3 regions of the Nocardia sp. NPDC058058 genome follow, and region 2 is predicted to be linked to each of the others. Evidence: riboswitches for the same ligand, from Rfam matches in the RefSeq annotation. Region 2 holds a riboswitch; each other region holds the start of a gene.
The links. Region 2 has a riboswitch for cobalamin ahead of glyA (serine hydroxymethyltransferase). Riboswitches for the same ligand answer to the same signal wherever they lie in the genome.
Positions count from the first base shown of each region.

Region 1 (7,291 bases), on a different contig from region 2:
TCGATGAATCCGTGTTGGCTGCGCTGTGCGAACGGCTCGCCACACATTTCACGCCGAACACGTGAGGACCTGCTCGTCAGCCACGCCGGACGAGACGATGCTGATTCGCACGCCGGTTCAATCGGCCACGTAGAACAATCCCCAGTGTCGTCGCTCGGCCTCGTCGACGACCGCGGCCCAATCCCGCAGCAGCTCTGCGCATTCGTCGAAATTGTCGAACGGGGAGACATACTCGCTGATCTCCGCGGTCATCGCGGGGCGAAGCTCTTCGAGTCGATCGGCGCATCCACGCCACGCCCGCGCCAAGGTGGTGACCTCGGCCGGGGAGAACGCCGTCATCGAACCTTGGGAGATTTTGTCGATCGGCAAGCCGCCGAACGTATTCGGGCCGTACGTTTCATCGTGGTTGTCCCCCAGCAGTCGGCCGAGGAACCGGTTGAATGGATCGACCAGATCCGCAGGCGTCTCTGGTCGTTCGCGAATGTCCTCCCACAATTTCCCCAGACCCCAGTGGGGTTTGATCGATCCGCTGCACGCCACTCCGCGAAACTTGTAATCGCCGTACCAAGGCGCCACTTCCGAAGGCGCCCAACGGAACCGGGATTCATCGTCACGCGGCTTGTGCGGCACATATTCCTCTGCGTCGGGGTAGATCAGATCCCAGATCGCCTCCATCGCATCCCGGTTCACGGCTTCGGCCAGCCGATCCCAGTGTGCGATGACCGCGGAAAGATCAAGTCCCATGCACGCATCATGGGCTTCGCCGCGATCGAACGCCAGCGGATACCGCCCGACGGTGCCGGGCATCCGCGGCGATCCGGCTAGGTTGGGATGATCTGCAATCCGTCGACGAAGGTGTCGATATCGGGTTGATATAGGTCTCGATCGGCGGCGGGGGTGTCGACCATCATTCGAATCGGGTACAGCAAATCGCCTGCGCGGTAATCGAGATCGAGGAACTCGCGATAGCGGTCGACCTGATCGGGACCGGATGCGACGAGAATTCCGCTCGCCCGATTGCCGCCGAGGCGGCACAGTTGAATTTCCTCGGTTCGCCACTGTTTCCAATTACCTTGCATGCCATATGCCATGGACATGTTGGCGCTGCGTGGAGCGGACACCGTGAAGGTGACACTCGGGTTGCCGGCGCGGCCGACGTGCCGGTCGGCGAGACGCAGTATCGAATCGGCTCGGACCGGCGGGGTTACCTCCCAGCCTCGCAGGTCCGGAAGTCGCAGCGTGAAGGGCACTCCGGCGCGCGGTTCGCTGGTGATGACCGATCCGTTGGCGGCGGCAGCATCACAGGTGGTGCGCGCCGCGGGAGTCGAGGTCGTGTGCGCCGAATCCGGCCCCGACCCGCCGCAGGCGGTCACACTCGCCGCCACGGCAGCGGTCAGAAACACATGTCGAATCCTCATCACGATGGGCAGCATATCGGTACCAGAATTACCGTATTCACCGCGATACTCGCGGCTGATTTCGGCAGCTCTATCGGCGAGAACTCGGTGAATAACTCCGGGGGCATGGAGCGATAGCGGCATCGGGCACAGACAAGTGGCTATCGTCGTGCGAATCCATTACATAGTTCCTCGGCACCATTCACGACCCGGAACGGCCGGGATGTTCCGCGCGGAAAGAACACCCCGGCCGTTCGTCAGTGCCGCGCTCGAACGATCAGCGCAGCGACTGCGCCGCCGCGACCAGGTTGCGCAGCGAGGCGGTCACCTCGTCGGTGCGGCGGGTTTTGAGGCCGCAGTCCGGGTTGACCCAGAGCCGTTCGGCGGGAACGGCTTTGAGTGCCAGGGCGAGCGACTTCTCGATTTCCTCGGTGCCGGGCACGCGCGGGGAGTGGATGTCGTAGACACCCGGTCCCACGCCCAGGTCGAAGCCCGCGGCATTGAGGTCATCGAGGACCTCCATGTGCGAACGAGCGGCCTCGATCGAGGTGACGTCGGCATCGAGGCCCGCGATGGCTCCGATAACCTCACCGAACTCCGAATAGCACAGGTGCGTGTGGATTTGGGTGGCGTCGGCCACGCCCGCGGTCGAGAGCCGGAACGCGTCCACCGCCCAGTCCAGGTACGCGGCCTGATCGGCCTTGCGCAGCGGCAGCAGCTCGCGCAGGGCGGGCTCGTCCACCTGGATGATGCCGATGCCGGCGGTCTCCAGATCGACGGTCTCGTCCCGGATCGCCAGGGCGATCTGGCGGGCGGTGTCGGCCAGCGGCTGGTCATCGCGAATGAACGACCAGGCCAGGATGGTGACCGGTCCGGTCAGCATGCCCTTGACGGGCTTGCTGGTCAGCGACTGCGCGTAGGTGATCCACTGCACGGTCATCACCTGCGGCCGCACCACGTCGCCGTACACGATCGGCGGGCGCACGCAACGCGTTCCGTAGGACTGCACCCAGCCGTTGATCGTCGCGGCGAAACCGTCGAGCTGTTCGGCGAAGTACTGCACCATGTCGTTGCGCTCGGGTTCGCCGTGCACCAGCACGTCGAGTCCGATTTCCTCTTGCAGCGCAATGACTTCGGCGATCTCGGCGCGCATGCGCTCGTCGTACTCGGCCTGGTCGATCTCGCCCTTGCGCAGTTCGGCGCGTGCGATCCGGATGCGAGAGGTCTGCGGGTAGGAGCCGATGGTGGTGGTCGGCAGCAGCGGCAGGTTCAACCGCTCCTGCTGCAGCACGCGCCGCTCATCGGCCGGGGTGCGGCTGCTCGCGCCGGTGTCCAGACCGGCCAGACGCTCGCGCACCGACTCGACCCGTAGGCGGGGATCGGCTTTACGGTCCGCCACCGCGGCGCGCGCGATGTCGAGTTCAGCGGCGACCGCGGCCTCACCGTCGGTGAGAGCGGTTGCCAGCACCCGGATTTCGGCGATCTTCTCCGCGCCGAACGCCAGCCAGCCACGCAGCCGCTCATCGAGGTCGGTTTCGGGAGCCAGGCTGTACGGAACATGCAGCAGCGAGCACGAACTCGACACCGCCACCCGCACACCCGCCGCGCGCAGGCCGGTCAACCGGGGCAGCGCGTGATCGGGATCGATCCGCCAGATGTTGTGGCCGTCCACCACGCCCGCCACGATCAGCTTGTCCGTGATCGACTGTGCCGCAGCCACATCGGCGTCCCCACCGGCGACCAGGTCGAGCGCGATGGCCTCGATGCCGGTGTCGGCGAGTGCGGGCAGCGCCGCACCGAGGCGACCGAAGTAGGTGGCCACCAACAGCTGCGGGCGCGCGCTCACCTCGGAAAGCCGCTGGTAGGTGCTGCGCACCGCGCTCAGTTCGGCCTCGGACAGATCGGTGACCAGGCTCGGCTCATCGATCTGCACCCAGCTCGCACCCGCCTCTGCCAGCAGCTCGAGCAGACGCTCGTACAGCGGCAGCAGGCTCGGCAGCAGGTCGAGCAGATCGCTGCCGTCGACCGACTTGGCCAGCTTCAGGAAGGTGATCGGTCCGACCACCACCGGCCGGGCCGGAATATCCAGCGCCAGTGCCTCTTTCAGCTCGGCCAGGGGCTTGTCCGGATGCAGCGAGAACTGCGTGCTCGCTGACAGCTCGGGCACCAGGTAGTGGTAGTTGGTGTCGAACCACTTGGTCATTTCCAGCGGCGCGACCTCGGCATTGCCGCGCGCGGCGGCGAAGTACCGATCCAGCTCGTCGGCGATACCGGAGACCCGCTCGGGCAGCGCGCCCAGCAGGACCGCGGTATCGAGCACCTGGTCGTAGTACGAGAACGTGCCCACCGGAACCGAATCCAGCCCGGCGTCACGGGCGGAGGTGAGCGCGGCGGTGCGCAGTTCGCGGGCGACCTCGTGCAGGGTCGCGGCGTCGGTGCGCCCGGCCCAGTACGCTTCGATCGCCTTCTTGAGCTCCCGGTTCGGACCGATACGCGGCAGCCCCAGCACTGTTGCGGTGAAGGTGTTTTCAGGGTTCGACATCGAATGAACTCCATGGTTCAGCAGCCAGTGACCGCCGCCCATACCGAACGCACACCAATGGAGCCCATAGCAGCATCGTTCCCGTGCCCGGGTCCACTCGGCGCAACGCCCAATCCACGAGGCGACGACCGCCGGATACGGCGTATCCGGCACAGCGGGCAGGTCTTCGGACTCGTGGGCATCGACCCCGATGGGGTCGGCCCCGGCGCTCGTGGCCCGGGGCTGGTCCTACTGACCGTCGCTTCCCAGGCATACTTCCGGCGCCCAGTGCGAATGACGGCTGTCGTTCCCACTCACCGCTGCGGGACAGTCCCGGATTCTCACCGGGTTCCCTCTCACCCGTCGGCGCGCGAACGCACCTGCGGGCTTCGACGCCGTCGGGTTGGGGTCAGGGGCTCCTCGACTCCACCTCCGGCGAACCAGCTGCGGAGGCGAATATAGCGAAAACAGATGGGATAGCGAAAGGCGGGGCTGGTCCATCCCATGGAGTGGACCTGCCGGGCGGGCGGAATCGCGGGCGGCGAGAGCATCGAGCGGGCTGTTCGATCGCCGCACGTAGTTAGTGACAGCCTGTCTCTGTTAGGTTAGCCTTCCTTCGTGACCAAGACGTTGGAACCGTCAGAGTTGTTGCCCGAGATCGATGTCGAGCCCGAAGGTGCGCGGGATGCGGCCGCGGCGGACAAACAGGCCCTCGCCGAGTTGGTGGCACCGGTGCGTGGACGTACCCGGCTGGCCATGGGGTTACAGGTGGTGGCGTCGGCGGCGACGATCGCGCCCTATGTGGCCATCGCCGAACTCGGCAAGACACTGCTGACCGATGCGGCCGTCGATGAGCATCGCGCCTGGATCGTGGTGTGGTGCACCGTGATCGCGCTCGGGGTGCGCGCGGGATTCGGCGGAGCGGCGCTGATGATCACGCACTTCGCCGACGTACGGCTACAGGCGCTGCTGCGGCGGCGGATCGTGGCGGTGCTGGGCACCCTGCCGCTGGGATGGTTCAGCCGCAATTCCTCGGGGCTGGTGCGCAAGGCCGCCCAGAACGATATCGACGATCTGCACTATCTGGTCGCACACCGGGATGTGGAAACCCTTGCGGCAGTGGCGACTCCGCTATTCGCACTGGGCTATGTCATCTGGATCGACTGGCGGCTGGCGCTGTTGGCGGTGCTGGCGCTGCCGATCTACGCGGTGCTGTACGGGTTCATGACCCGCGGCATGGCGGAGAAGATGCGCGAGATGAACACCGGCATCGCCCGCATCAGCGCCACCATCGTGGAGTTCGTCAACGGGATCTCGGTGGTCAAAGCCTACGGGCGCACCGGGCAGGCGCATTCGCGATTCCGGGACGCGGCAATCGATTTCGGTGAATTCTATGCCGGATGGGTGCGCCCGATGCTGCGCACCGAGGCGATCGGGTCGATGGTGCTCAGCGCACCGGTGGTGCTGGTGGTGAACCTGATCGGCGGTATCGCCATGGTGCAGGCGGGCTGGGTGTCGGTGATCGACGCCCTCACCGCGACGCTGGTGGCGATGGCATTGCCCGCCACGGTGATCACCCTCGGGTTCGGGATGCAGGCGCGCCGCGAGGCCGCCGCGGCGGCGGGACGGCTCTCGGCACTACTGAACACTCCGCCCCTGCCCACCCCGGACCGAGCCCTGGAACCCGTTGGGCACGAAGTGGTTTTCGACTCCGTGTCCTTCGCCTACGACGAGCGCACCCCGGCGCTGAGCGAGATCGAACTGACGCTGCGCCCGGGCACCATCACCGCGCTGGTGGGTGCCTCGGGCTCGGGCAAATCGACACTGGCGACATTGCTGCCGCGCTTTCACGACCCCGATGCGGGAGCCGTGCGCATCGGCGGGGTCGACGTGCGCGAGATCGCACCCGAAACCCTGTACCGGCAGGTGGGTTTCGTTCTTCAGGAAGTCCAACTGCTGAGTGTGTCGGTGCTGGACAATATTCGGCTCGCACGACCCGAGGCGAGCCTGGAACAGGTACGCGCCGCGGCCCGCGCGGCCTGCGTGGACGAGCGAGTGCAGGGGTTGCCGCGCGGCTACGACTCGGTCGTGGGCGTGGACGCGCTGCTGTCCGGCGGTGAGGCGCAACGGGTGTCGATCGCACGCGCCCTGCTGGCCGATACCCCGATCCTGGTGCTCGATGAGGCGACCGCGCACGCGGACCCCGAATCCGAGGCCGATATCCAGCAGGCGCTGTCCGCGCTCGCGGTCGGGCGCACGCTGCTGGTGATCGCGCATCGCCTGGACACCATCGTGGGCGCGGACCAGATCGTGGTACTCGATCGCGGTCGCATCGCCGAACAGGGCACCCATGACCAATTGCTCGCCGCCGCAGGGCTGTACGCCCGCATGTGGCGCCACCATCACCTCGGAGGAGACCACCTGTGATCGCCGATCTCGCCGCCATCCTGGGCCGCCCCCATCGCGGCAAACTACGAACCTTCCTGTCCTGGGCCATCGGATACGGTGTGCTGCAAGGACTCTCGGTGGTGTTCCTGCTGCCGATCGCCCGCGCGCTGCACAGCGGTGACTACGGCACCGCCTGGCGCTGGCTGGCCGGTGCGGCCGCGTGCGCGGCACTGTGCTGCCTGGCGCACTATCGCCAGGCCATGGCCGGATTCGAGGTCGCGCTGACGCTGCTGCGCACCATGCACCTGCGGGTGGGTGATCATCTGGTCAAGCTGCCGCTGGGCTGGTTCGGACCCGACACCGTCGGTCGCGCCGCCCAAATCGCCTCCAAGGGAACACTTTCGGTATCCGGTGCGGCGGCGCATCTGCTCACCCCGGTGGTGACCGGGGTCGCCACACCCGCCACGATCGTGCTGTGCCTGCTGGTGCTGGACTGGCGCCTGGGCGCGGTACTGCTGGTGTGCGCGCCGCTGATCTGGCTGGCGGCGCGCTGGTCCGCGCGCCTGCTCGCCGATGCCGACGAGATCGCCCATCACGCGGCGGTGCGCGCGGGTAACCGGGTGCTCGAATACGCGCGCTGCCAGCCGGTGCTGCGTGCGTTCGGGCGCACCTCCCGGCCGTACGAACCCCTCGACGACGCCATCGAAGCCCAGCGCAGCGCGGGCCGAGCGACCATGTGGGCCGCGGTGGTCGGCGCCGTCGCCACCGGGGTGGCGCTACAGCTCACCTTCACCGCGTTGATCGTGGCCGGGACCGTGCTGGCGTTGCGCGGTGATCTCGGGGCGATCGAGCTGATCGCACTGCTGGGTGTCACCGCGCGTTTCGTGCAGCCACTGAGCGAAGTCGGTGAACTCGGCGGCGCGGTCCGCATGGCGCGCGCCGAACTGGGCCGTATGGCCGCGGTGCTCGCGGAATCCCCACTGCC
Region 1 is NZ_JBHVSA010000003.1:1,546,518-1,553,808, reverse strand. Features, by position in the region: gene ACFVUS_RS31045 (HIT family protein) at 1-65, shown strand, start outside; gene ACFVUS_RS31040 (hypothetical protein) at 118-807, opposite strand; gene ACFVUS_RS31035 (hypothetical protein) at 822-1,403, opposite strand; gene metE (5-methyltetrahydropteroyltriglutamate--homocysteine S-methyltransferase) at 1,675-3,939, opposite strand; cobalamin riboswitch at 4,079-4,317, opposite strand; gene ACFVUS_RS31025 (ABC transporter ATP-binding protein) at 4,537-6,345, shown strand; gene ACFVUS_RS31020 (ABC transporter ATP-binding protein) at 6,342-7,291, shown strand, end outside.
Region 1: linked by a shared signal. The riboswitch ahead of metE (5-methyltetrahydropteroyltriglutamate--homocysteine S-methyltransferase) and the one ahead of glyA (serine hydroxymethyltransferase) in region 2 are both predicted to bind cobalamin.

Region 2 (7,291 bases):
TCTGGTTCTCCGGCGTCAAAACCCCCTATATGGCCGGATGCTGTTCCGCCCCGGGCCTTTACGCCAAGGAGGTCGGCGCGCGCAATGTCTTCGTCGATCAGCGCGAGGACTGGCCCGAGATCAATTGGGAGGCGGTCGTCGCGAGCGATCCCGATGTACTGGTGCTCGCGGACCTGAGCCGCAAACGCATCGAGGGTGATGCGCTGACCACGAAAATCGCCTTCCTGGAATCGAATCCGGCCACCAATCGAATGCGCGCGGTGCAGGGTAAGCACTACGTGGTGATGACCGGTTCGGAACTGGATCCGGGCATTCGCGAGATCGACGCCATCGAGAAGCTGGCGACCGGTCTGGCCACGGCGCGTTGACCCCGGCCCGGCGCGCCACCGCGATCTGCCTGGGTTCGGTTGCACTGCTGGTTGTCTCGATCGCCGTGACGGTGTCCATCGGCCCGGCGAACGTCTCACTGCGCGAGGTGTACGGCATCATCGGCCGGCATCTCGGGCTGGGCACGTTCTCGGCCGGTCGTCTGGCCGACGGCATCGTCTGGCAGCTGCGGCTGCCGCGCGCCCTGCTGGCGGCGCTGTGCGGGGCCGGGCTCGCGCTCTGCGGCGCGATTCTGCAATCGCTGCTGCGCAATCCGCTCGCCGATCCGTTCGTCCTGGGTGTGTCCTCCGGTGCGTCCACCGGCGCGGTGCTGGTGGCGGTGCTCGGCGTCGGGGCCGGGGTACTGACGCTGTCCGGCGGTGCGTTCCTGGGCGCGGTGCTGTCCTTCGCGGTGATGCTGGCGCTGGCCTACGGTGCGGGCGGCACCCCGGACCGGGTGGTGCTCGCGGGTGTGGCCTGCACCCAATTGTTTTCGGCATTGACCTCGCTGATCGTGCTGTCCTCGGCCAATGCCGAACAGACCCGCGGCGTGCTGTTCTGGCTGCTGGGTTCGCTGTCGGGTGCTACCTGGACCGATGTGGCGTTGGCGGCCACGGTATTCGGGCTCGGCGGCCTCGTATGCCTGTGGTACGCACCGGCTCTGGACGCGTTCGCCTTCGGATCCGATGCCGCCGCCGCGCTCGGTGTCGCGGTGGGCCGCACCCGGATGGTGCTGCTGCTGGTCACCGCGCTGGTGACGGCGGCGCTGGTGAGCGCGGCCGGAGCGATCGGTTTCGTGGGCCTGGTGCTGCCGCATATCGCCCGCTTCCTGGTCGGCCCCGGTCATTCCCGGTTGCTGCCGGTGACGGTTGTGATCGGCGCGGTCTTCATGGTGTGGGCCGATACCTTCGCGCGCAGCGCGTTCGGCGCCAGGGAGATTCCGGTCGGCGTGGTCACCGCACTGCTCGGCGTGCCCGCCTTCGCGGTACTGCTGGCCCGGCGGCGCAGGCAGCCGGCATGACCCTGCGCGCACTCGAGGTCTGCTGGACCCGCTCGGGTCGTCTGGTGCTGGACGGCGTCACCCTCGACCCCGAACCGGGTACCACGGTGGGCCTGCTCGGCCCCAATGGCTCGGGCAAATCCTCACTACTGCGGCTCATGTCGGGCCTGGACCGCGCCGACTCCGGCCGCGTCCGGCTCGATGACGATGACCTGCAATCGATTCCGCGGCGGCAGCTCGCGCGCCGGATCGCGCTGGTCGGCCAGCACGCCGATACCGATCTCGATCTCACCGTGCACGATGTGGTGCGGCTCGGCCGGATCCCGCATCGTGGCTGGTTCGGCGGCGATCCGGGCGCGGACACCGCGGCCATCGATGCCGCGCTCACCGCGGCGGGCTTGGCGGACAAGGCATCCCAGCGCTGGCATACGCTCTCCGGCGGTGAGCGTCAGCGCGCGCTGATCGCGAGCGCACTGGCGCAGGAGCCCCGCGAACTGCTGCTCGACGAGCCGACCAATCATCTCGATATCGCCCATCAGCTGGAGATCCTGACCCTGGTTCGCGCACTGCCGGTGACCGCGATCCTGGCGCTGCACGATCTGAACCTCGCGGCCATGTTCTGCGATGTGCTGGTGGTGCTGCGGCAGGGGCGCGTGGTGGCGACCGGCACCCCGGCCCAGGTGCTGACCGAGGACCTCATCGCCGAGGTCTATCGGGTCCGCTGCCGCGTCGAAACCACGGCCGCGGGCGATACTTCCGTGCGCTTCCTGCGCGACTGACCGGATCGCGCCCGGCCGCGCGCGCATCGTATGCTTCGTACGCAGCTGGTTCGCCGGTGATCGCGATATCGGGAGCCCCCGGATCGATCCCCGGCGTCGAAGCCCCGCACGGTGACGAGCCTGCGGGCGAAGAGGGAACCCGGTGGGAATCCGGGACTGTCCCGCAGCGGTGAGCAGGAACGAACGCCGTCACACGCACTGGGCTACCGACAGCCCGGGAAGCGACGGCCGGTAGGTCGGCCGAATCAGGGCCGGTGCCTGTGAGTCCGAAGACCTGCCCGCTGTGCCGGATGCGCCGTATCCGGCGGTCGCCGCCTCGTGGACTGGGCGCAGCACCGACCTCCGGGCCGCCCGCGTGCGGGAGCCGGACCGTCGCCGGTGTGCGTGCCCGAGGGCGTCGGCTATCCCCTTGCTAGCCAACGGAGTACGCCAGTGGTTGCTTCCCATCCCCGCACCGCCTCGGTCAATACCCAGCCGCTCGGTGAGCTCGATCCGGAGCTGGCCGCCGCCATGGCGGGCGAGCTGGCCCGCGAACGCGACACCCTCGAGATGATCGCCTCGGAGAACTTCGTGCCGCGCGCGGTATTGCAGGCCCAGGGCAGTGTGCTGACCAACAAATACGCCGAGGGCTATCCCGGCCGCCGCTACTACGGCGGCTGTGAACACGTCGATGTGGTGGAAACCCTGGCCCGCGAACGCGCCAAGGAGCTGTTCGGCGCGGAATTCGCGAATGTGCAACCGCATTCGGGTGCGCAGGCCAATGCCGCGGTGCTGATGGCACTGATGAATCCGGGGGAGCGGTTGCTCGGCCTGGATCTGGCGCACGGCGGGCATCTGACGCACGGTATGCGATTGAACTTCTCCGGCAAGCTGTATCGGGTGAGCGCCTACGGCGTGAGCAAGCGGGACCATCGCATCGATATGGACGAGGTGCGCAAGATCGCACGCAACACCTCGCCGAAGGTGATCGTGGCGGGCTGGTCGGCCTATCCCCGGCAGCAGGATTTCGCGGCCTTCCGTGAGATCGCCGATGAGGTCGGCGCGTACCTGTGGGTCGATATGGCGCACTTCGCCGGACTGGTCGCCGCGGGATTGCATCCCTCGCCGGTGCCGCACGCCGATATCGTCTCCTCGACCGTGCACAAGACCCTGGGCGGTCCGCGTTCGGGCTTGATCCTGGCCAAGCAGGAATTCGCCAAGAAGCTGAATTCGGCGGTGTTCCCGGGGCAGCAGGGCGGGCCGCTCATGCACGCCATCGCGGCCAAGGCGGTGTCGTTCAAGATCGCGGCGGGTGCGGAGTTCCGGGACCGGCAGGAGCGCACGCTCTCGGGTGCGAAGATTCTCGCCGAGCGGCTCACCGGCAGCGATGTCGCGGCCCAGGGCATCAGCGTGCTCACCGGCGGTACCGATGTGCACCTGGTGCTGGTCGATCTGCGGGACTCCCAGCTCGACGGCCAGCAGGGTGAGGATCTGCTGCACGAGATCGGAATCACGGTGAACCGCAATGCCGTTCCGTTCGATCCGCGCCCGCCCATGGTCACCTCGGGCCTGCGCATCGGCACCGCCGCGCTGGCCACCCGCGGATTCGGCGATGCCGAGTTCACCGAGGTCGCCGATATCATCGCCACCGCGCTGGCGGGCGGCTCCGATATCGAGGCGCTGCGTGACCGGGTCACCAAGCTGGCGCGCGAGGTGCCGCTGTACGACGGGCTGGAGGACTGGCGACTGCTCTGATCCGGCGCAGCGTCTCCGGCCCGTCGCGGCCGACTATCGAGCGCTCAAATACGCTCGCCAGCCACCGTATTCGGTGATGTCGACGGCGGTGGCGGTGGCGTCATGGGTCGCGGTGAAACCTATGACGCCACGGCCGTCCTCCAGTTCGATCGCGGTGAGCGCCATCGGGGCGGGCAGCGCGGCCAGGAAGCGGCCGAGCGCGGCCTCGGACAGCCGGTACAGCTCGCCCGGAATAGGCGCTCCCGCACCGGGTTCGGTGCGCACCACGCCGGGCTTCGGCGGCGTGGTGGCCATGGCCGTGAGCCGGTACGCGTCGGTGGTGCGAATGGCTCCGGCGAACCGCGCGCCGAGTTCCTCCAGCTGCCAGTGCAGCGGCTGATCGCGCAGATGCGCCCCGAAGACGGCGAGATCGACGCCGCGATCGACGAGAAGCGGTGCGGTGTCGATGTTTTGCAGTCGCGCCGCGATATCGACGGCGACCTGATCGGCGAAGGCGGGCACGACGATCATCACCCCGAACGGGTATCCCGTGGCGGTCGCGGCCCCCGGAATCGCCACCGCGGCCAGATCCACCAGATTGCAGAAATTGGTGAATGTGCCCAGCCGCCGGTTGATTCCGATCGGATCGGCCCGGACCGCCGCGAGGGTGGGATGCTCGGTGGTGGTCGGCAGCAGCAGGGCGTCGAAAGGCTCGAGCAGTTCCGCCGCGAAGGCGCGGGCGTGCGCGAGGGTGTTCAGATCGTCGGCGAAACCCGGGCCGGTCGTTGCGGCCGCGGCCGAAATGATTGCCGCCACGGTCGGATCGGCTCCGGCCGGCGCGGTATCGAGGAATGCGCCGACGGCGGCGTAGCGTTCGGCGACGATCGCACCATCGTAGAGCAGCAGCGCGGCCTCGAGCAGCGGCGCGATATCGACCGCCTCGATCTTGCATCCGGCCTCGAGCGCGGTGCACACCGACCTGTCGAAGGCCTCCCGGTATTCGGGGCTGAGCGCATCGAGGTTCGCGGGTACGGGGACGGCCAGTCGCGGCACCTGGGGAGCCGCGAATCGCACATCGGCGGGCCAGCTTCGACTGCGCGGATCACGCCGCTCCGCACCCGCCATGACCGCCGCCGCCCGGGTGGCCAGGTCCAGGGTGGCGGCGAAGACGGTAACGGCATCGTAGTCCGCGCAGGCCGGGACCACCCCGTGCGCGGGGATGATCCCGAGCGTGGCTTTGATGCCGACGAGGTCGTGGAATGCGGCCGGTACCCGCCCGGAACCGGCTGTGTCCGTGCCGATTCCGATATCGGCGATACCGAGTGCGACCGCGACCGCGGATCCGGAACTGGAGCCGCCCGAGATCAGCTCGGGATGATGCGCGTTGCGAACCGCACCGTGGGGGCTACGCGTCCCGACCAGCCCGGTGGCGAACTGGTCGAGATTGGTCTTACCGAGCATGATCGCCCCCGCCGCGACCAAACGCGCTATGGCGGAAGCGGTTTCGGCAGGGGAGTAGGCGTATTCGGGGCAGCCGGCGGTGGTCGGCAGACCCGCGACGTCCACATTGTCCTTGACCGCGACGAGCATTCCCGCCAGCGGCAGCGTCGCACCGTCGGCGAGGCGCTGTTCGATCGCCGCCGCCTCGGCGTGCACATCGTCGAACTCGCGCAAGGTGATCCACACTTCGGGCCGATCGGCCGCGGCTATGCGCGCAAAGGCCGCGGCGACGCGTGCGGTGGGCGAGGGGATGGTGGCCTCGGTCTGGGGTGCGTTCATTCGGTCACTCCGATCACGGCTAGTGGGGTTCCGGGTTCCACGGTGGCGCCGGGGGTGACGAGCACCCGCAGCACGGTGCCGGTGGCCGGACTGGGCACGGGCAGTTCGAGTTTCATCGCCTCGAGGACCGCCACGGGATCACCCGCGGTCAATCGCGCGCCGGGTTCGATATCGACGCGCCAGACATTGCCGACCATGGGTGCGGTAACCACGGTGGCATCGGGTGGCAGATCGGCGAGCGGATCGCCGTGGTCCTCGACCGGGGGCGGGGCGGCCACGGTGCGGTCGAATTCACCGGCGGCGTGCCAGGCGCGCTTCTCGGCCTCGAACGCCGCGCTCTGCCGGGTCTCGAACTCGGCGATATCGGTGGCGTTGTCGCGCAGCATCTTCCGGTGTTCGGCGAGCGCGAAGACGCCCTCGGTGACCTCGGCGTCGAAGCGCCCCGAGCGGGCCGCCGCCCGGTGGTCCAGAAGCTGTTCGGGGGTGACCGGCTCCCAGACGATGCGGTCGAAGAACCGGAACAGCCAGGGCGTGCCGTCCTCGAACGGCGCGTGCTGTCGATAGCTGGACCAGATCGGGATGGTGCGCCCGATCAGCTGATAGCCACCGGGGGATTCCATCCCGTACACGCACAGGTATTTACCGCCGATGCCCACCGCGTCCGAGGGCGTCCAGGTGCGCGCCGGATTGTATTTGGTGGTGACCAGCCGATGCCTCGGGTCCAGTGGAACCGCCAGGGGTGCACCGAGATACACGTCGCCGAGCCCGAGCACCAGGTATTCGGCGTCGAAGACGGTGCGGCGGACCTCCTCCACGCTGTCCAGCCCGTTGATGCGGCGAATGAACTCGACATTGGACGGCAGCCACGGCGCGGTATCGCGAATCCCGCTGCGGTAGCGGTCGATCGCCTCGGCGATGGATGGATCGTCGAAGGACAGCGGCAGCCGAATGGTGCGGCTGGGCACGACCAGATCACCGGTCGCGGGCAGTTGTTCCTCGAGTTCGGTGAGCAGGCCGAGTAGCCGAAACTGCGGCAGCGCAGCGGGATCGAAGTGGATGTGCAGTGCCCGCACCCCGGGCGTGACATCGATGATGCCGGGCGGTGCGGCGGCCGCGAGCGCCTGCGCGAGGGCGTGCACCCGCATGCGCAGCCCGAGATCCAGCACCATCTCGCCGTATTCGACCAGGATATTGTCATCGCCACCGCGCAGATAGCGCACCGCCGGACGGTCGGCGTCGGCCTCGATGCCGCCGAGAATACCGCGATCACGCAGTGCCGCACCGGAATCGGTGAGCACGCCGGTGGCGCGGGCGGCGGTCGAGGCGCGCAGCTCGGTGGCGGTCTCGTCGGTGACGGGCAGGAATGCGATGGTATCGCCGGGCCGCACCTGGCCCAGCTTCCAGCGATGCGCCGACACCACGGTGAGCGGGCACGCGAAGCCGCCCAGGCTGGGTCCGTCGGGCCCGAGCAGGATCGGGGTGTCGCCCGAAACATTCAGCGCGCCAACGCTGTACGGATTGTCGTGCAGGTTCGACGGATGCAGCCCGGCGTCGCCGCCGTCGGTGCGGGAGAATTCCGGGCGCGGTCCCTCCAGCCGGATGCCGGTGCGATTGGCATGGCTGCCGACCCGCCAGGCCTGCTCGTAGAACTGGG
Region 2 is NZ_JBHVSA010000001.1:163,103-170,393, forward strand. Features, by position in the region: gene ACFVUS_RS00775 (ABC transporter substrate-binding protein) at 1-368, shown strand, start outside; gene ACFVUS_RS00780 (FecCD family ABC transporter permease) at 365-1,387, shown strand; gene ACFVUS_RS00785 (ABC transporter ATP-binding protein) at 1,384-2,145, shown strand; cobalamin riboswitch at 2,253-2,442, shown strand; gene glyA (serine hydroxymethyltransferase) at 2,578-3,879, shown strand; gene atzF (allophanate hydrolase) at 3,913-5,637, opposite strand; gene uca (urea carboxylase) at 5,634-7,291, opposite strand, start outside.

Region 3 (7,291 bases), 1.2 Mb from region 2:
AAAAACCGCGCCGATACGGGGGATTGAGTTCGCGGCGAGCGGGTATTGCGGCGATTAGCGCAGCACGTAGGAATTGACCGATTCGAAAGATGAACCGGCACTACATGATTCACCCTGGAGTTGGACAATGAGAAGCTATCCGAACGATCGCCCGATGGTCCGCGGCCGCAGCGGCCTGGCCGGAATCGGCACCTTCCTGGTGCTGGTGTGGCTGGTCATCGGCGCCGTCGCCGCCGGACAGCGGCACTACTTCGACGACGCGCCGACCAACTGTGCCGGCACCTCCACCATCGCGGTCACCATCCTCGCCGGACCGCTCAACTACATGGGCGTGAATCCCAAGATCGACGACTGCAACGTCGACGTGCCGCAGCCCAGCCAGTAATCAATAGCGGTCCCGGTCGCCGTGCGGATCGCACAACCAACCGGCCGGGCCACGCGGATTCGCACACCAGGCATCGAAATCGATTGGCGCTATGCAGTTTCCATTCGATGCCTGGTGTAGCGCGTCCCGCAGCGTATGCATGGCAGCGAGATACAGCTCCATCATCGGAGTGTCGGGCCCGGAGCTCTTGACCAGCAGTTCGAGTCGCAACTCGGCCGGGGGATGAGTTCTGAAGCAGTGCGCGTGTTCCCGGATCGCCTCGAGTGCGATCGGCAGCGGGACGGTCGACGGGATCGCCGTCGAGCGCTCCAGCACGCCCAGGTAGGCCGTCGCCACCGCGCACGCGGCGGCTGCCACCGGGCGAACGAGTTCGGGGACCCCACCGCAGACGATTGTGCGGGCGAATCGATCCGCGCTCAATTCCTCGGCCCAATCCTCGCGCACCTGCGCGGGCAGGTCCGGCCAGATCCGATCGATCATCGCTCGAATCCCCGGTGTCGCCGTCAGCCGCCCCAGTCGGAACAGCGCGTGCGCCAACTCGTGCCCGATCAGAAATCGCTCGCCGAACCACAGCAGTTTGCCGAAAGCCGGTGCGCCGTTGTACCTGCCGTGCCCCGCCGCCGGCAGATCCGAGCGCTCGAACCCGCGCGCTGGTTGCCGGAACGCCCAGAGCAATCGAGCTGCCGCGCGCACCGTGCCCGGTCCGGGCGCGTCCACGAAGACCCGTCCCGGCGCTTCACCGATGAGGGTCATCGCGTGCCGCAGCATATCGGCGAACATGAGCAGCATCGCGCCGTCAAGGAAGACGACCACGCCCTCACCCCGATACGGGGTGCTCGTGCCGTGCGCGCGGCCGCTGCGGCCGGTCTCGACCACCACGCAGTCGCGCAGCGTCCGCGCCAACTCCGGGCGTTCGTGCTCGATTTCGTCCAGAAATGCGGACACGAGCAGTTCCAGCGCCTCCGGTAAACCGAATTGCGAGCGATTCGCCAGCTCGCCGACCCGCAGCGGAACTCCGAGCAGTGCGCATTCCTGCGCCAAATCCCGATCGGACAGCGGCGACGCCGGTGGCCAGGCCCAGCCGCGATCGGAGATCAGCCGGGCCGCCCGCGCACGCAGCGATTCGGGCTGACAGCCGGGCGAATCGGCTTCCGATCCGGCCTCGATCACGGAATAATTCTCTATCATCGCCGACCGCCCGGAGCCCGATATGACAGCGGAACAAGTATTCAATGTCGAAGTGCGCGCGGGTGACCGCGACTTAGCCGAAGAGCTCGGCCAGTGGCTGGAGAAGTCCGGGGTCGAGGAGGTCAGCGTCACCCGCGAACGCGGCATGATCGATCTGCAAGCCCTGGAATACCTCATCTCCGCGACCCTGGTCGAACTGTCCGTACTGGCCCGGCTCGGCTTCTGGATTCGCGAAAAGACGCACTGCCGCACCGTTTACGACGCACGCGCCAAAACGGTACTGACGGAAATGGATTGCCGGATACGGGACGGCAAGATCGTGGTCATCACCAAGAAAGGCGCGACCGTCTACGAACCGGGGACACCGGTCGATCTGAACAAGATCCTCGGCGACGCACTCGGATCCGCCTGAGCGCTACCAGGAAATTCACAGGTATCGATAGCCTGCCGATAGCCATTTCACCGTGCGCGACCACGTTTGACCTGCGCGCACGCGGTTTCGTATCGTTGAGGAACGATGCCTCGAGGAATCCGGTGCAACTCCGGAACGGTCGCGCCACTGTGAACTCCCGCCCGCCGGGAGCGAGTCAGACCCTCGCATCGCGTTCAAATCACCGACGGGGACGCGCACAATCCCCACGAACTCGAGGAGTCATCGTGGCAACCTCATACGTCCCGCGTTCCGGTCTCGGCACCGGATCCCTGGCCCTGCCCACCACCGCGCTCTGGCTGGCCGGCACCGCCATCCTGGCCCTGCTGGCGATCTACTTCATCGGGATCGACCAGGGCGCGGTATCGATCTTCGGCAGCGATATGCATGTGCACGAGTTCGTGCACGACGGCCGTCATTTCCTCGGATTCCCCTGCCACTAGCCCGGGAATCGAGACAGCACAATGGAAAAGCGAATCATCGGCCGAGGCGTCCTGCTGGGCGGACTCGGCGGACTGCTGGCGTTCGCGTTCGCGCGCATCCTGGCCGAACCCATTATCGGCCGCGCCATCGACTACGAGACCGGGCGCGATGACGCCCAGATGGCCCTGGACAAGGCCGCCGGACATCCCATGGCCGATATGGCCGATACCGAATTGTTCACCCGCACCGAACAGGCCAATGTCGGAATCGGATTCGGCATGGTCGTCTTCGGTCTCGCGCTGGGCGCACTGTTCGCGGTCGTCTACTACCTGGCGCTGCGCCGGGCCGGGAACATCGGCCCGCGCAATCTCGCACTGCTCGTCGCGGGCGGAATGTTCCTGACGCTGTACGCGGTTCCGTTCCTGAAGTATCCGGCCAACCCGCCCTCCATCGGGCATCCGGACACCATCAAGGAACGCACCGCGCTGTACGTGGCGATGATCGTGATCACCGGGGTGGCGTTGCTGGCCGCGGTCTGGCTCGGTCGCAAACTCGCCGCGCGACTGGGCAATTGGACCGCGACCATCGCGGCCGGGGCCTCGTTCGTGGTGGTCATGGCCGTGGTCATGCTGATCCTGCCGCCACTGGGGCACCTGTCGGCGAACAAGTCCTTCGGCGACTTCGACACCGAGACACCGCAACCGCTCACCGATCCCACCGGCAAGATCGTCTATCCGGGCTTCCCGGCCGACGACCTGTATCACTTCCGGCTGTATTCCTTTGCCGCACAATTGATCATGTGGGCGGTCATCGGAGTCGGCTTCGCCTGGCTGGCCCCGCGCCTGCTCGGCGAGCGCGCCACCGAAACCAGCACGCCCGCGGCGGCATGAGCGCGGTCACCCGGCTCACGCTGATCACGCACGCGATCACCGATGCCACGCAGAGCGCCAGTTTTCCGCTGGACGAACCACTCAACGCCCTCGGTGATCGCATGATCGGAAAGGTCGGCGCGGTACCCGCCGCCGACCGCACCGTGACCTATCACGCACCCGAAATCCGTACCGGCCAAACCGCATCCGCGCTCGGGCTGACCGGAACCCCGGAGCCCGCCCTGCGCGATCTGGACCACGGTGACTGGTCCGGTCGCAGCATGGACGCCATCGCGCCCGAACAGCTGATGCCCTGGCTCACCGATCCCGAATACCGTGCGCACGGCGGTGAATCGATCACCGATCTCATCGAGCGCACCCGGGCGTGGCTCGACACCCTCGCGGGTCGCGGCGAGCACATCACCGCCATCACCCATCCCGCCCTGGTGCGCGCCGCCGTCCTGTGCGCATTGGCCGCTCCCGCACAATCGTTCTGGCGCATAGATATTCCGCCGCTCACCGCCACCACGTTGCACCACCGCGCCCCGGCCTGGACCCTGCGCGCCACCGCCCTGCCGCTGACCTGAGTCAGCGCAGACAGAGCGAATCCAGGATCTCTGCCGCGTAATCGATGAAGAGCAGATGGCCCGCACCCGAGACCAGATGCAGATCGGTATGCGGGAGCAGGGTCGCGAGCCGCCGGCTCTCCGAACAGGGCAGGTTCGAATCGGCGTCCCCGTGCCAAATCTGCACGGGGGCCGCGATATCGGCGAGATCGAAGCCCCAGGGTTTGCCGAACAGGGAACGCAGATCGGTGGCGAAACCGCGCGGCCCCTGCCGGAACGCCTCGGCGAGATTGGCCGCCATCTTGGCCGCGAGTTCGGGATCGGCGGCCACCCGTTCCTGATCCACCCGAGCCATCTGCGAAATCAGGGTGTCGATACCCCCGCGCTTGCGCACGGCCTTCTCCAGTTGGGCGGCCGCGGGGCCGGTGAGGAACGGAAAGCGTTGCAGCATGGCCAGACTCCGGCGGCGCTTACGAGCCGCCGCGTCCAGATCGCCGTCCGGATGTTTGTCGAAGGGCGCGGGGGCCGAGACCACCGCGATGCCCGACACCCGGTCGGGCAGGCGGTAGGCGCAGGCCAGCGCGTAGGGGCCGCCGCCCGAGACGCCGATGACCGCGAACTGCTCCCATTCCAGGCGATCAGCGAGTTGGACAGCGGTATCGGGCCATTCCACCACCGGTTGAGCGGCGGTCGGACTGGACCCGCCCATACCGGGTCTGTCCACCGCCACCACGCGGATTCCGGCCGCGGCCGCGGCCTGATCGAAAGCCTCGGCCTCCACATGTGATCCGGGGACGCCGGGGCAGTACAGCAGCGGGACGCCCGATGGATCGCCGTATTCGGCGAAGCCCACCGTGCCATCGCCAAGAGTGATCGACCGGGACACGCTCGATGACATCACCTGGGCAGGGTAAGGCCAAAGCCGCCCCGGACCCGCGCGACGCACGCACCGACATTCCGTCCGCGCCCAACACGCCGGAATTGTCTGATACTTCGCTGATTCGAGTCCCGGTCAGCGCGAACGCAGCCGGGAGTTCCGGCGGTCCGGGCGAATGGACATCTCGTGAAAACCGGCCGGGGTCTCGATATGACTCGGACCGCGTAACCGGTTGTGCCGCATACGCTGCGTGCGCTCCTGGAGTGAAATCGGATGCGCGAAATGGATTTCCGCCTGCCGATCGGCGGTCACCACCGTGGCCTCCTGCTCGGGACCGCGCCATTCCGCGATCCAGAGATTGCCGAACACCAGCACGTGCGGCCGACTCTGATCATCCAGGGTGACCTGGACATCGGCTCCGGTGTACTCGCCCCACACCGCCCACCACATCTCCTCGGGCTCCTCGGGGATGGGGCCCGCCGCGCCCACCGCCATATCGTTGTGCCCCAGCCACGTTCGCCACGGCGGGGCCGCCTCACCCTCGGAATCGGTGTGGGACGGGCGAATTCGGAAGTGCTCATCGGCCGCCCGCCACTCCACGCACAGCCCCGACACCGGTAACACCATCTCGTCGAAATCCATTGCTTTCCTTCCGCCGGTCGGAATCGGTGCGCTCGTCACCGGCCGATCTACCGCTTCAAGGTCATATCCATGGACTACCCCGCCTGCGGCGTTATCAAACCGTGATGCCTCGCGTTCGCCCCGTTTGATCCGGCCCCGGCTGGTCATCCTGCTGAAAAGGGCACCCGGGCAGCCGGGTTGATATGAGGACTCGACATGACAAGTGAAGAGGCGATGGAGTTCCCGCCGCTGGACAACGCACCGGACATCTCCCGCGAGACATCGGTGGCAACGGCGGAAGGGCTGCGGGACAACGGAAATCGGATCGGCTATGGGCTCCTAGGGGCGGGCGTGCTGACCGCCTGCGCGACGCTGCTGGCCGGATTGGCCGGGGAGAACGCGATAGGTCTGGGGGCCGCGGTGATCACGGTGATCTGCCTGCTCATCGGTACCGCGCTGACCACGGCGGCGCGGCGCAGAAACGCGGCGATGACCGCCGAGAATGAGGAAACGAGCAGGTGGCAGGTCATTCCACGGGAGGAGTGAGCCGGGCCGAGGAGGTGCGGCGAAGCTGGACGGTTGATCCTCGGACGCGGGAATTTGCTTGCCATGCGACCGTAGGCACGTATCGATTGCCCATCGATCTGCCGTAACTGCGGATTGTTGGCCGAATCCGAGCCTGCGTGTCCGGATTGTCTACTAGCCTGGGCCGATGAGCACCCAGGCTCTTCCGTCCGAACTGGTCGAAGTCATCGGCCGATATCAGCTCGCCTTCCTGATCACCATCGGCGCGCACGACGGCCCGCACACCACCCCGCAGCAGACGATTCTCGACGCGGACCGGGTGCGTCTGCCCGCCACCGGGCCGACCACGCGGCGCAATATCGCTGCGAGCCCGGCGATTACGCTGCTCTGGCCGCCGGTCACGCCCGATGGTCACGCGCTCATTCTCGACGGCATCGCCACCGTGACCGGGGACGAGCTCGATATCCGGGTGACGCGGGCGGTGCTGCATCACACCGCGACACCGGAACCCGGTGCGGCGCGTTGTTCCGGCTGCCGCCGGTTCGTGCTCGACAGCCCGGGCGATATCGCCACGCCCGGAATACAACCCGCGATCATGGCCTGACCTCACACCGCGGCATCGGCCGCCAGCGCGATGTCGAGGCGCTCGTACATCGGGACGAAAGTATTGATCCGGTAGCGCCGCTTGCGGATCGACCAGGGGCGACCGGCGGCCAGCAGCGCCGTCAGGAAGTGTGTCAGTTCAACCAGACTCAGGGCCGCGCCCGGGCACAGATGTTTGCCGCCGCCGAACCACAGCTGACGGATTTCGTTGATATGACCCAGGTTCGGATCGAAGCGGCCGGGTGCGTTGGCGATGGTCCAGGTCATGATCTTGACGCGGTCACCCGGGCGCAGCACGCGGCCGGACAGTTCCACCTCGCCCACCACGCCGCGGCCGACCACCGGCATGGAACTGGTGACCCGCAGGCCCTCGCGAATCGCCGCCGGTAGTCGTTCGGGATCGGTACACAGCCGGGCGTGTTCGCCGGTGTCGTGCAGCAGGGCGACCAGGCGGCCCATGGTGCTGGCCAGGGTGGCGGTGCCCGCGACCACGAGAAGTACCGCGGTGCCGCGGGTTTCATCGATATCGAAACCGAGTGCGCGGCATCTGCCGATCACCGTATCCGGTGCGGCGGTGTCGTAGACCGCGGCGACCGCCGCGCCGATGCGGGCCGCTATGGCCTGACCTTTGCGTGCGTTGCGGGCCGGGACGACGGTTGTCGCCCAGTTCCCTTTGCCGAGATCGGCGAGTGCGGTGACCGCTCGGAACAGCTCTTCGTACGCCGCGTCATCGGGCAGCACGGGCAAGCCGACCAGGTCGGTCATGATCCGCCCGGTGAACACCCGGGAGAAGGCCGCGATATC
Region 3 is NZ_JBHVSA010000001.1:1,332,714-1,340,004, reverse strand. Features, by position in the region: gene ACFVUS_RS06215 (hypothetical protein) at 155-385, shown strand; gene ACFVUS_RS06210 (hypothetical protein) at 386-1,555, opposite strand; gene ACFVUS_RS06205 (hypothetical protein) at 1,596-1,985, shown strand; cobalamin riboswitch at 2,051-2,191, shown strand; gene ACFVUS_RS06200 (CbtB domain-containing protein) at 2,231-2,446, shown strand; gene ACFVUS_RS06195 (CbtA family protein) at 2,468-3,316, shown strand; gene ACFVUS_RS06190 (histidine phosphatase family protein) at 3,313-3,882, shown strand; gene ACFVUS_RS06185 (alpha/beta fold hydrolase) at 3,884-4,759, opposite strand; gene ACFVUS_RS06180 (hypothetical protein) at 4,874-5,380, opposite strand; gene ACFVUS_RS06175 (hypothetical protein) at 5,576-5,905, shown strand; gene ACFVUS_RS06170 (pyridoxamine 5'-phosphate oxidase family protein) at 6,072-6,488, shown strand; gene ACFVUS_RS06165 (cytochrome P450) at 6,491-7,291, opposite strand, start outside.
Region 3: linked by a shared signal. The riboswitch ahead of ACFVUS_RS06200 (CbtB domain-containing protein) and the one ahead of glyA (serine hydroxymethyltransferase) in region 2 are both predicted to bind cobalamin.